Regions from separate parts of the Paenibacillus sp. FSL H3-0310 genome, predicted to be linked through region 2. Evidence: riboswitches for the same ligand, from Rfam matches in the RefSeq annotation. Region 2 holds a riboswitch; each other region holds the start of a gene.
The links. A riboswitch is a leader RNA that binds a small molecule or an ion and turns the genes downstream of it on or off. The one in region 2 is predicted to bind thiamine pyrophosphate.
Positions count from the first base shown of each region.

Region 1: it holds a riboswitch for thiamine pyrophosphate, as region 2 does, so the genes downstream of both, thiC (phosphomethylpyrimidine synthase ThiC) here and MHH63_RS22045 (ABC transporter substrate-binding protein) in region 2, are expected to answer to the same signal.
Region 3: it holds a riboswitch for thiamine pyrophosphate, as region 2 does, so the genes downstream of both, MHH63_RS18545 (thiamine phosphate synthase) here and MHH63_RS22045 (ABC transporter substrate-binding protein) in region 2, are expected to answer to the same signal.

Region 1 covers NZ_JBBODC010000001.1:119,848-124,233, forward strand. Annotated here, with positions in the region: gene MHH63_RS00745 (beta-galactosidase) at 1-1,109, shown strand, start outside; TPP riboswitch at 1,181-1,290, shown strand; gene thiC (phosphomethylpyrimidine synthase ThiC) at 1,393-3,135, shown strand; gene MHH63_RS00755 (phosphotransferase) at 3,221-4,207, shown strand.
Region 2 covers NZ_JBBODC010000002.1:585,548-589,933, forward strand. Annotated here, with positions in the region: gene MHH63_RS22040 (hypothetical protein) at 8-1,459, shown strand; TPP riboswitch at 1,618-1,728, shown strand; gene MHH63_RS22045 (ABC transporter substrate-binding protein) at 1,890-2,939, shown strand; gene MHH63_RS22050 (thiamine-binding protein) at 3,018-3,311, shown strand; gene MHH63_RS22055 (ABC transporter permease) at 3,308-4,069, shown strand; gene MHH63_RS22060 (ABC transporter ATP-binding protein) at 4,104-4,386, shown strand, end outside.
Region 3 covers NZ_JBBODC010000001.1:4,094,367-4,098,752, forward strand. Annotated here, with positions in the region: gene yfbR (5'-deoxynucleotidase) at 1-54, shown strand, start outside; gene thiH (2-iminoacetate synthase ThiH) at 136-1,251, opposite strand; gene MHH63_RS18535 (thiazole synthase) at 1,285-2,052, opposite strand; gene thiS (sulfur carrier protein ThiS) at 2,108-2,311, opposite strand; gene MHH63_RS18545 (thiamine phosphate synthase) at 2,350-2,973, opposite strand; TPP riboswitch at 3,069-3,170, opposite strand; gene MHH63_RS18550 (SDR family oxidoreductase) at 3,258-4,130, opposite strand; gene MHH63_RS18555 (GDSL-type esterase/lipase family protein) at 4,368-4,386, opposite strand, start outside.

The DNA.
Region 1 (4,386 bases), on a different contig from region 2:
AGCAGCAGTCGGGCCCGGGTGGCTGGGTGAACCGGATGGATATGCCTTCTCCAAAGCCGGGTCAGATGCGGTTATGGACTTATCAGTCGATCGCTCATGGAGCAGATATGGTGTTATATTTCCGCTGGCGGACAGCTACGATGGGCAATGAAATTTATTGGCATGGAATCAATGACTATCATAATCAGCCTAACCGGAGAGTGCGGGAAGCGGGGCAGATCGGTCAGGAGCTGGCAGCAGCAGGTCATGCGTTTGTCGGTACTCGTAATCAGGCTAACATTGCTATTGTACGTGATTATGACAATGAGTGGGATGGAGAATACGATGTTTGGCATGGCCCGTTTATGTGGAAGAGCAATAAGGAGTGGTACAAGGCGCTTCAGCGGAAGCATATCCCGAATGACGTACTCTATTTACGCAAAAAAACAACGCTGGAGGAGCTTGCAAGGTACGACGTGCTTATCTATCCTCACCCAGCGATTATGACAGATGAGACAGCAGCACTGCTGGATGAATATGTTCAGCAAGGCGGCAAACTGATCTTCGGCTGTAGAACCGGCTATAAGGATGAGCGCGGTCAATGTTATATGCGTCCTTTCCCAGGTGCTGCTAAGGATCTATGCGGGATCACAGTTGAAGAATTCACAATGGTTAAGGGCAGTCGTCAGCCAACAACAATTAGCTGGTCGGGCGTGACCGAAGTCGTTACAGGAGCAGATGACTTTAATGATATTCTCAAAATAGAGGAAGCTTCGGTTGAAGTGATGGCGGTTTACGCCTCTGATTATTATGCGGGAAAACCGGCGGTAACTAAAAATCGTCGCGGCAAGGGTGAGGTTTGGTATTACGGAGCCGTATTTAATGAACAGGCAGCGGCTGAGATCATAAATTTAATTGATCTACAATCGCCAGCAGATTGGCTGGAGCTCCCAGAAGAGGTAGAGCTGCAAGTCCGTACCGGAGCTTCTTCCAGTTATGCTTTTTTGCTTAATTATAGTGAGACTCCTGTCACGATCCATCTTCGTGAGACCAAAACAGATTTACTGAGCGGCACAACATTGTCGGGCGAGGTGATTCTGGAAGGATTTGGGGTATTGGTGTTAAACTAACGTATACATTGATCTCACATTTGAGTAGATTTGGATAATTCTCTCTTTTCGGTTATACTTTGAAGTAGCAATTATATAGTCACGGGAGCTTGGTGGAACCAGGCTGAGAGGATAGTTATAACTATCGACCGTCAAACCTGATCTGGATAATGCCAGCGGAGGAAATGGAGCTCTATTTCTATTTGTCTACTCTAAGGCCGCATCTTATACAGATGTGGCCTTTTCTATGTGTGGGGAGTAGACCGTCTCCGCTTGATCAAATCACCTTATAGGAGGGATTGAGATGACAAGCGAATTGAACAACGATCCAATCAATCTATCAGCTTTTCCAGCAAGTCAAAAAGTGTATGTAAAGGGTTCACGGCCTGATATTCAGGTGCCTATGCGGGAGATCTCACTTAGTCCAACTGCGGGCATAGACGGCGAAGAGGAGAATGCCCCAATTCATGTCTATGACACAAGCGGGGCTTACACGGATGCTAATATTCATACTGATATTCGTCAGGGGTTAGAGCCCAATCGTCTAAGCTGGATTGAGGAACGAGGGGATGCAGAAGCGTACGAAGGAAGAACCGTGAAGCCTGAAGATAACGGGAATGCAACGGGAAAAGCTGTGGCGGAAGTGTTTCCAGCGCTCCATAGAAAACCTTTGCGAGCGAAAAAGGGGCGTAATGTCTCTCAAATGCATTATGCACGCAAAGGGATTATTACTTCGGAAATGGAATACGTTGCGATTCGTGAGAATGTGACACCGGAATTTGTAAGAGATGAAGTAGCCCGCGGCCGCGCCATCATTCCAGCGAATATCAATCATCCAGAGAGTGAACCAATGATTATTGGACGCAATTTTTTAGTGAAGATCAATGCCAATATAGGAAATTCCGCAGTATCCTCATCCATAGAAGAAGAGGTAGAGAAGATGAGATGGGCCACCCGCTGGGGTGCAGATAATATAATGGATCTCTCCACAGGTAAAAACATCCATACGACACGCGAGTGGATCATCCGTAATTCTCCTGTTCCTATTGGAACGGTGCCTATCTATCAAGCGTTGGAAAAAGTGAATGGGAAAGCGGAAGATTTAACATGGGAAGTGTACCGTGATACGCTCATTGAGCAAGCGGAGCAAGGGGTTGATTATTTTACCATTCATGCGGGGGTTCTGCTTCGTTATATCCCGTTGACGGTACAACGTATGACAGGCATTGTTTCAAGAGGTGGCTCCATCATGGCGGCATGGTGTCTTGCGCATCATCAAGAGAACTTTTTATATACACATTTTGAAGAGATATGTGAAGTCATGAAGCTGTACGATGTTTCTTTTTCCCTAGGCGATGGATTACGTCCGGGTTCGATTGCTGATGCGAATGATGAAGCACAATTTGCCGAGTTAGAGACGTTAGGTGAATTAACAGCTATAGCTTGGAGTCATGATGTACAGGTGATGGTAGAGGGTCCAGGACATGTGCCGATGCACTTGATTAAAGAGAATATGGATAAGCAAATTGAAACCTGTAACGAAGCCCCTTTTTATACATTAGGTCCACTGACTACAGATATTGCGCCTGGTTATGATCATATTACCTCTGCTATAGGTGCAGCGATGATTGGTTGGTTCGGTACAGCTATGTTATGTTACGTAACTCCGAAGGAACATCTTGGCCTGCCTAATAAGGAAGATGTACGTATAGGGGTCATTACTTATAAAATAGCGGCTCATGCCGCAGATTTGGCGAAAGGGCATAAAGGAGCACAAGACCGGGATAATGCTCTTTCGAAAGCCCGTTTTGAATTTCGTTGGCGTGATCAATTTCATTTATCGTTAGATCCTGAGCGAGCGCTCGAATATCATGATGAGACATTGCCTGCGGAAGGCGCTAAAACAGCTCATTTCTGTTCCATGTGCGGGCCGAAATTTTGCAGTATGAAGATCTCTCATAATATCCGGAATACGACGAGAATTGAATCAGGAATGCAAGAGAAGGCGCAAGAGTTTCTCCAAGGCGGGAGCCTCATTTATAGATAACTTTTTCTGCTAAAAAGAAATATCTAAAAGAAGTCGTCATTGGCGGCTTCTTCTTTTATACTTTGAATAGATAGGAGTTGATGAATTGGAAGCGATTCGTTCAGAGGAAGCCATTTTAGAGGATTTAAGTAATAGTTTCTATCATTTTTTTGGATTGAAAGTCCTTCATGCTACCCCAATAAAACGTGGCTGGTTAAATCTTAAATGGAAAATCATAACGGATTCAGGACCATTTCTACTTAAACAATACAACAAAAAAAGATATAAATTGTATAACCCAGAAGAGCTGAGCTTCGCCTTTTCTCAACAGAAAAGATTGTATCTACAGGGACTCCCATGTCCCGAATTGTTGGCTTATAACCATAAAGTTTTACTGGAATCAGATATGGGAGAGACGTTTATGGTTATGGAATATTGTGAAGGGCGTGTCATAGAGCCGGGCAAAATTAACATCCTTCAAATGTTTGATTTGGGTCGTGCCACAGGTAAAATGCATCGTTTATTAAATGATGGGACCCTTAGTTTGAAAAGAACCCCACAATTTATTCCCCAAAGCCCTGAGGAACGTTTAGAACATTGGAATGTACTCCTACAACAATCAAAGGAAATGGGCAAAACTTCACTCATCACTGACCTAGAGATACAACTGAGAGCGACTGAAGAAATAGATCCGGAAATATTCGAAGGACTTGTAGCTGGATGGGCACATCGTGATTTATGGGTTGATAATCTTTTATTTCAAGATAGCCAATTGTCTGCAATTCTAGATTTTGATCGGTTCAAATATGATTATCCGCAGCTTGATGTAGCGCGAGCAGTGATGTCATGTGCTTTAGATGAAGATTTAGATGGAGCACTAGCTTCAGCATTTATTGACGGATATCGTGAGGAACGAACGGTGGAGCAGGGGTATTTAACAAAATCATTGCAGTTGTTGTGGTATATGGAAAGCCCGTGGTGGATTAATGCCGCGATGGACAAACATAGTGTACCTCCAAAACGTTTTGCAAAAGAAATGAATTGGCTGGCTAAGAACCTGAACAATTTACCTGGTATCTTAGGGAACTTATAGTGAAAACGATTGAATTATAGCCTAAAAGATGCATTGACCAGCAAAAGTTTGGCGCCTATAATCTTAACAAGGAAAATCCATCAGATATAGAGCTTTTTGTAAACGCATACAATGAGTTTTTTCCTTATTAATCATTGAAGGAGGAGATCAAACCTATTAAGTATTTCTTTTTTTCTCAT
Region 2 (4,386 bases):
ACGATGAATGAATGAGTCTTCAACTGAGCCTTTGTTACATACTGCGCTCATGCAGTTTATATTTCCCTTTTCTATAAAAAAGGGCGATTCTAAGCAGCTTATCCAGCAATTACAGGACGACGGCTTCACACGTTTTTTTCTGGATAATAAAGAGCTTGAAGCTGCCTATTACGGAGATGGCTACTGTGTTTCCCATGAACGTATGGAGCGCACCTATTTACCGTTTGCTGCACATGTCCTTTTTCCACGCAGGAAGGATGCCGACTCGTTTCGCCGTTTTTCCAGAGTAAATAATCTCGACTGCATTCTGGAGATTCCGCAGCAATCTATATTTTTCAAAATTCTCTCGACGGATATATTCATATGTCCTTTTCAGCTTGGATTCGTGACGATACGTGTCCAGCTGGAGGGGGATTCAATTCCCTTTAGTATTGCCCTAGAATTCGCGGATCGTTTCCGTGCGCTAGAGAATACCTTCATACAGGATGATTACACTTATATTCATTGCGGGGAACAGACCTATGAGATGGTAGAGGATTTTGTCTTCCGAAATTTGGTGGATGGACTGGAGCCATATCTGGATCAATCGGATATCAATGGGGCTTATTTCGAGACCCTTCCTTTTTTCGTAGATGAAAGAATGCAGGTGCAAGCTTTTTATGGCTTTCAGAATGAAGAAAGCTCTGATGAGATTAGTGTAAATCTGCGCTATCGTGCCTCACAGCTTGATGGAATTAATCTGAACGGAAAGCCCTATGCCAGTGCCAGCGATCCAGCGTATATTGCGAACTATTGTCATGAACACTCCTATAATCGCTGGGGTCCAGACACGTATTATATGATGAATGAGCAGACCTTTTGCTGCATGACCCGCGCTGAACAAGAGATTGCTGTTAGTCTAGCCAACCAGATGTACGGGCAATATTATTACGGATTTTTACTCAATATTTTCCACAAAATCGTTCTGCTAAAGCTCGCCAATATGCACTCCCGACTTCGGATTAATCATGATTATGAGGAAATAGACAATCTAATCTACTCCATCAATAAGTTCTCGGCAAAGTTCTACTTCTTGGAGTTGATTTCCCAGTCGCAGGGCAGGGAGATATTTCTTCAGCTGCGTAAAGTATACGGAAACGATGCTTTGTTCGAGGAAGTGAAAGAAACCTTAAATGACCTGTTTCAGTATCAGGATAAGTTTCAGTCCAAGCGACGGGATAATCTGCTGATGATTCTCACTGTATTTACGGTAGTAAGCGGGATTTACGGCATGAATCAGGTCATTGACGATCTGGATGGAAAGATTCAATGGAGTAAAATGATTGGTTATTCTCCCTTTGAATTTCTTGCCCTGTTCGTGATCATGAGCGGGATTCTGATCAGCGTTGTCCTCACGCTAGGGGCGCTGGTTAGTGAGCTTAAACGGCGTCACCGCAAGAAATATAAAGATCTAGACTAGCAAAAAAGAAACTACTGGATTGGAAAAATTCAGGAGTGCACTACTAGACATTCCGAGTACAGCCGTCTATAATACACCGTATGCGAGAAATATAAGATATAAAGTATGGGTACAAAACTTATGCTTACTTATATTGCACATAGAAATACCCGTTAACTTCATAGAACCAGGGGTGCTGGAATTGGCCGGCTGAGATTGTATCCCACAAGATACTGACCCTTATACCTGATCTGGATAATGCCAGCGTAGGAATCGCCAATTGGTTCTGGTCCCTGTGACCTTAACTAACCTTGCGCCAAGCCAGCGTCCCGATCACTCGGGGCGCTTTTTTTGTAAGATCACTAAAAGATGTAGAAAAACGTACATACTACAACTTACGGTTCATGTTGTGAAGACGGGATTCTTGTAACCTTAAAGGAGAGAAGAAGACATGCACCTTAAAAAAGCACTTACGTTGTGCCTCACCTGTGTACTCATTCTTGCCATTGCCGGATGCGGCAGCAACAATGGGAATACAGCCGGAAACAAAGCAAATGCTACTGATCCAACTGCTTCGGCTGGGACGGATGCTCCAAAAGAGCTCACCAAAGTTAAAGTCGCACTCGACTGGACACCGAACACAAATCATACCGGTCTATACGTAGCTAAGGATCTTGGTTACTACGCTGAAGAAGGTCTGGACGTCGAGATCGTTCAGCCAGGCGCAGCGGGTTCTGATACTATGGTTACTTCTGGCGAAGCCGCATTTGGCATCAGCGCCCAAGAAGGATTAACGCTAGCCCGTCTACAAGGCGTGCCCCTTGTCTCGATAGCAGCTATTATTCAGCATAATACGTCGGGATTCGCTGCTCCAGTAGATCGCAATATTAAATCACCAAAGGATTTTGAAGGTAAAACCTACGGAGGCTGGGGCTCACCGGCCGAAGAAGCAGCCATGAAAGCTATCATGGATCCTGAAGGTGGCGATGTGAAAAAGGTGAAGCTGATCAGTATCGGTGAAGCTGATTATTTTACCGCCGTCAAACGTGACATTGATTTCGCCTGGATTTTCTACGCTTGGACTGGTGTTGAGGCTGAGTTGCGTGGCGAGCCATTGGATATGCTGTACTTAAAGGATTATGCGCCGCAGCTCGATTATTACACGCCTGTGCTGACGACGAGTGAGAAGCAAATTGCAGATCATCCTGATCTGGTGAAGGCCTTCATGAAAGCCACATCAAAAGGTTATCAATATGCCATAGATCATCCGGAAGAGGCTGCCGGTATGTTATCGAAGGCCGTTCCTGACCTGGACGCCGACCTTGTCCTAGCTAGCCAAAAATGGCTTAGCCCAAAATACAAGGACGATGCTGCCCGCTGGGGCGAGCAAAAAACCGAGGTCTGGCAAAATTACGGCGACTGGATGTATGATCTGAAGTTGCTGGATAAACCGCTGGATGCTGCTAGTGCATTCAGTAATGATTTTTTACCGGCGGAGTAAACAACAATTGTAATGAATTACTTCGTTATCAAAGTTGGCTTTTTGAACTTACCTTATAAAATGAGAGGATTGATTATTGTGGCTAACACCCTACTAAGCATTCAAGTAATTCCAAAAACTCCGAACAACGAGGATTCCATCCCATACGTAGATAAAGCGATTGAGGTCATTCAGAAATCCGGTGTTAAACATCAAGTGAATCCGCTGGAAACCACAATGGAAGGTGAGCTTAGCGAGCTGCTGGAGGTTGTGCGTCAGATGCAGGAGGCGTTGATCGAAGCAGGCAGTCCAAGCGTAATTTCGCAGATCAAAATCGCTCATAATCCTAACGGAATCAGCATGGATAAACTGACGGAGAAATATCGGCCGTGAGATCGACCTGGAAGCTAATATGGCCGCCCCTTGTGGCGGTCGTCTTCTTTTTAACCGTATGGCAGCTATCTGTATCTGTATTTCATATTGAATCCTGGATTCTGCCGAGTCCAGCTGATATTGCCCGTGAATCCACCAGTAACGCTTCTGGTCTTTGGGCTCATACGATGGCTACGCTGCGGCTCACTTTAATTGGTTTTCCCATTGGTACGGGGGTAGGCCTGATCGTTGCTTTGCTTTTGCATCTTTTGCCTTGGGCTAGACGGGCTTTTTATCCACTTATTATTCTGAGTCAAAATGTTCCCTCCATCGCGCTCGGACCCCTGCTCATTATCTGGTTCGGCTTTGGTCTTTTGCCCAAAATCGTGCTGATTACACTAGTATGTTTCTTCCCGGTAGCTGTCGCTGCGATGGGCGGTCTGGCCCAAAGTGATCAGGTCATGATGAATTATATGAAAATGGCTGGCGCAAGCAAGTGGCAAATCTTCACCAAGCTGGAGCTGCCCTCTTCTATCCCGGCACTATTTTCCGGCGTAAAAATATCTGCTACTTATGCGGTTATGGGCGCCGTGGTCGCTGAATGGATTGGCGCGGATAAAGGTATTGGTTATTATATGCTCCTGCAGAAATCCGCATATCGTACGGATCGGATGTTTGTCGCTATTGTTATTATTGTACTTTTAAGTCTTGTACTCTTTGCTATTATTGCATTGCTGGAAAAATGGCTGGTTCGCTGGAAGCCGCGCCGTAACTCATAGAAAGGAAGATGCCTGTATGTCTCAAGCGACGCAAATGCAACACAGAACAACAGAAGTCATAAGCTCTCCTGAAGCTCATACCGTGGCACCCGCCCTTGAAGTGAGCGGCATCTCCAAATCTTTTTCCCATCGTCGCCGTGAGACGAAAGTTCTGAATAATGTCTCTCTCAAGGTAGAGCAACAAGAGTTCGTTTCGATCGTTGGTCCTTCCGGCTGCGGAAAAAGCACCTTATTCCATATGATTGGCGGCCTTGTGAAACCCGATGCAGGCACGATCCGCATGAACGGTAAGGTCGTTACAGGTCAACGCGGTGAAA
Region 3 (4,386 bases), on a different contig from region 2:
CATATGGCACCGAGTTTCGAAATGTCTCTCGATGAGCTCTCTGCCGGAAACTAAACACCCTCTATACAAAAAAAATGGACCTCCGCATGAATCTCGCAGGGGTCCATTAGTGATTAATAATTGATAATACAAGCGTTACGTTGTTGATTCGGTCAGGATATCCCAGTCTTTAAAAATGGGCTGCAAACCCTTCGTATATAGCATTTCCGTAATCTCCTGCACACTACGGCCATCGGATATTTCGAATTGCGGAGTTCCCCCTGCATTAGTGTGACCGCCCACCTCAGTAGTGACCCCGGCTGACATCTTAGTTATTCCTAGATGAATTAAATGATCGCGTAGAGAGGCAGGCTCTCGTGTAGATAAAGTAATGCCCGAACGGGGTAAAAATAACCGGTATGCCAAAATAATCTGCACTAGCGATCGGTCGGTAACATCACACTCCGGGTTAAATTCCCCTAAATAAGGCCGAAACCGCGGAGGTGACAGACTGATCTCGCAATCTGGATACCGATCCTGCAAATAGCGGGCATGCATGGCACTTTGGAATGCTTCTTGCCGCCAATCATACATCCCGAGCAACGTACCAATATTCACAGAACGAAAACCTGCCTGACAGCCGCGTTCAGGTGCATCCAGGCGATTCCGGTAGTTTCTTTTAGGCCCTTTAACATGCAGCTTTCTGTAAGTCTCCTGGTGGTACACCTCTTGGTATAGTGTTAATCCATCCACCCCTGCTTGAAGAAGCTCTTTATATTCTGCAGTTGATAGAGGATTTATCTCAATACTGACAGAGGAAAAAAATTCCCTGAGTACATCTACGCAATCCTTAATATATGAGACAGGATTCTCCCGGCGCGATTCACCAGTCAAAATGAGGATATGCCGCAGACCTGTAGCTGCAATCTTCTCAGCCTCCCTGCGAACCTCCTCCAAGGACAGCTTTTTGCGCGGAAAATCATAAATGGAGCTGAAGCTGCAGTAGGTACAATGATTCACACAAAAATCCGCAAGATACATCGGTGTGAACAGCTGCATCGAATAACCAAAATGTGCACGGGTCAGTCGCTGTGCAGCCAACGCCATCTCCTCTAGCAGCGGCGTTGCTGCCGGAGAGAGCAATGCCAGCAAATCATTTTCGTTCAGCTTGTCTTTTCCAAGCGCCCGCTTAACGTCATCCTCCCGGAACTCCTTCCACAGTTGCTCATAAGGATACTGCTCCAAGCGGGCCAGTGTGTCAAAAAAGCTCATGCTAATCTTCCCTCCTTTCGTGACCTATCAAATTCAGTTCAAAAATCCAGTCAACGGTGACGAAGCAAAAGCAACTTCTTCTACAGGACCGAGTCCTGCCAAATAAGCTTTGCGGCCAGCGGATATCGCCTCGCGGAACGCTTCCGCCATGACGAGCGGATTACGTGCCGTTGCAATAGCCGTATTAAGCAGAACAGCAGCGGCCCCCATCTCCATTGCTTCCGCCGCTTCCGAGGGCTTGCCAATCCCGGCGTCTACAATAATCGGCAAATTCACTTCTTCAATAAGAATACGCACAAGCTCCTTAGTGCGCAGGCCGCGATTCGTCCCGATCGGCGCACCAAGCGGCATCACAGCAGCAGCACCGGCATCTCTCAGACGTAAAGCAGCCGAAAGGTCCGGACTCATATATGGCAATACTACAAAACCCTCCGCTGCTAAAATCTCTGTAGCTCGTATGGTCTCCAGATTATCTGGAAGCAGGTATTTCTGATCATTGATCACTTCGATCTTGACCCAGTTCCCCAGTCCCGCAGCTCTTGCTAATCTTGCAATACGGACTGCCTCTTCCGCTGTACGCGCTCCTGAGGTATTAGGCAGAAGAGTCATGTGGCCGGGAATGTGGTTCATGATATTTTCTGCTCCACCTTGCGGGTCCACTCGGCGAAGCGCTACAGTAATCACCTGAGAACCAGAGCTTGCGATCACTTCGGGGATCAACGTATTCCGGCTATATTTTCCGGTTCCGATAAATAATCTACTGGTTAATTCGATGCCGCCAATATGTAACGGGTCATGCATGAAATTACCTCCCTTTGGTTCGTATAAATTTCTCAAAATTCTATACCGCTCCATCTCAACCCCCACCAACAAAGTGCACCAGTTCCAAACGATCATCCTCGCTCAGAGCAGTACTTTCATAATTCTCCTTACTGACAATTTCTCCATTCAGCTCAATGATCATCAGACGACCCGACCACTCAGGAAGACTGATCAAATCAGCTATAGTTTGAATACCACCAGAACACTCTGCGGATTTCCCGTTAATCAACAGCTTCATTCTGAATCACCCCCTTCGCCCATGCTGTTACCTCCAGGCTATGAATGAACCGCCTTATGAATAGCTTTGGCGGCCTCATAAGGATCATCCGCTCCGCAAATACCGGACATCACAGCAACTCCTGCCGCACCTTTCCTGATGATCTGCGCCGCATTAGCGGGGCTAATTCCGCCAATCGCAATTACAGGAATAGAGCTGGTCTTCACCGTTTCTGCAAGCAGCTCTAACCCACGTGCGGGCAGCCCTAACTTGCTATCCGAGGGAAATACATGACCAAACAAGCAATAATCAGCTCCCTGCTCTGAGGCATTCGCCGCTTCTTCCGGAGAATGAACCGATCTCCCCAGCCGAAGCTGAGGTGCAATTCGCCGGGCTGTAACCGGACTCAGACTGTGCCAAGCCAACTGAACCCCCGCGGCACCAGCTGCCAATGCTACATCTATCCGGTCGTTGATTATCAGTTTGGTAGCGGGCATACCGGCAGCCAACAGCTGCTGTGCCGCAGCGAGCAGTTCGCATGCAGGACATTGCTTATCTCTCAGGTGAATATAATCGACCCATGTCTGCACCGTGACAGCTAGTTCAACAAAATGTCTCAGTTGTAGCTTGCCGTCTGATATTAGATGGATCTCAGCTTGCAACATCACGATCTCCTCTCTCACTTCCCTGTAGGTCAGTAAAAAACAAAAAAACTGCCCCCCGTAAGGAAGGCAGTCAGAATCTGTATATAGACGGCACTACAAATAGCCCGACAACAGAAATTCGTTCTCCACTTCCCTACGCTGGTCTTAACCAGATCAGGTTCAAAGGGTCCGGAAATCCATTCCGTCTCAGCCAATCGGCACCCCTAGTGACATAAATATACAATTTTAAAATGCTAACGTGGTTTATAGTAACATATTTTTTTATTGAAATACACCCATTTATTCACATTAGCTGTACTGATCTAACCGTTTACTACCTCGCCACCATTTACATGAATAACCTGTCCAGTCACATAACTGGAATCGTCAGAGGCCAGATATACATAGGCTGGTGCCAGCTCTTCTGGTTGTCCAGGCCGTTTCATAGGCTGTGTACCTCCAAACTCGCTAACCTGTTTTGCATCAAAGGTAGAGGGAATCAGCGGTGTCCAGATTGGACCTGGTGCAACACCGTTTACCCGTATGCCCTTCTCTGCCAGATTCGTGGACAAGGATCGTGTGAAGCTAAGAATAGCTCCTTTAGTTGATGAATAGTCCAGCAGCTGCGGGCTTCCGCGATAAGCGGTAATTGAAGTTGTATTTATAATGGTAGATCCTGCTTTTAAATGAGGCATAGCTGCTTTTGTTAAATAGAACATCGCAAATATATTCGTACGGAAAGTACGCTCAAGCTGCTCGGAAGTAATATCCTCGATCTTAGCTTGCGGATGTTGCTCTGCCGCGTTATTGATGAGAATATCAAGCTTTCCTAAGCCCTCCACCGTCTGTTTAATAAGATCCTTACAGAATTTCTCGTCACCGATATCACCTGGAATTAGGATACATTTGCGGCCTTCCTGCTCGACCTGACGTTTAGTTTCCTCTGCATCTGAGTGTTCATTAAGATATGAAATGACCACATCAGCGCCTTCTTTAGCAAAAAGCACAGCAACTGCACGCCCAATTCCGCTGTCTCCACCGGTAATTAACGCCGCCTTGTCTTGCAGTTTACCTGCTGCTTTATAATTTGCCGGCTCGTATTTGGGCAGCGGCGTCATTTCACTCTCAATCCCTGGCTGATGATGCTGCTCCTGTGGGGGTAAGGTTTTTGTAGCTTGTTTATTGTTGCCTGACATCTTCCCTATCTCCTCTCGTTAAGCAAATTGATAGTTAACTGATCGTCTTAGGATGGCACAACTATGCACGTTTATACGCTGGGTTTGTCATTTTCTTAAATCGCTTTACGAATCTTACTTACCACAATGAAAGTAGATATAAACAACCGTGAGAGATATACTGCTGTAACTGGAGAGGAATTCACTGCATACAAATAGACACAGCATCGCTGCTGTGCCTTGAATTGTTCACCCTGACTATTTTAGAGAAGAAACA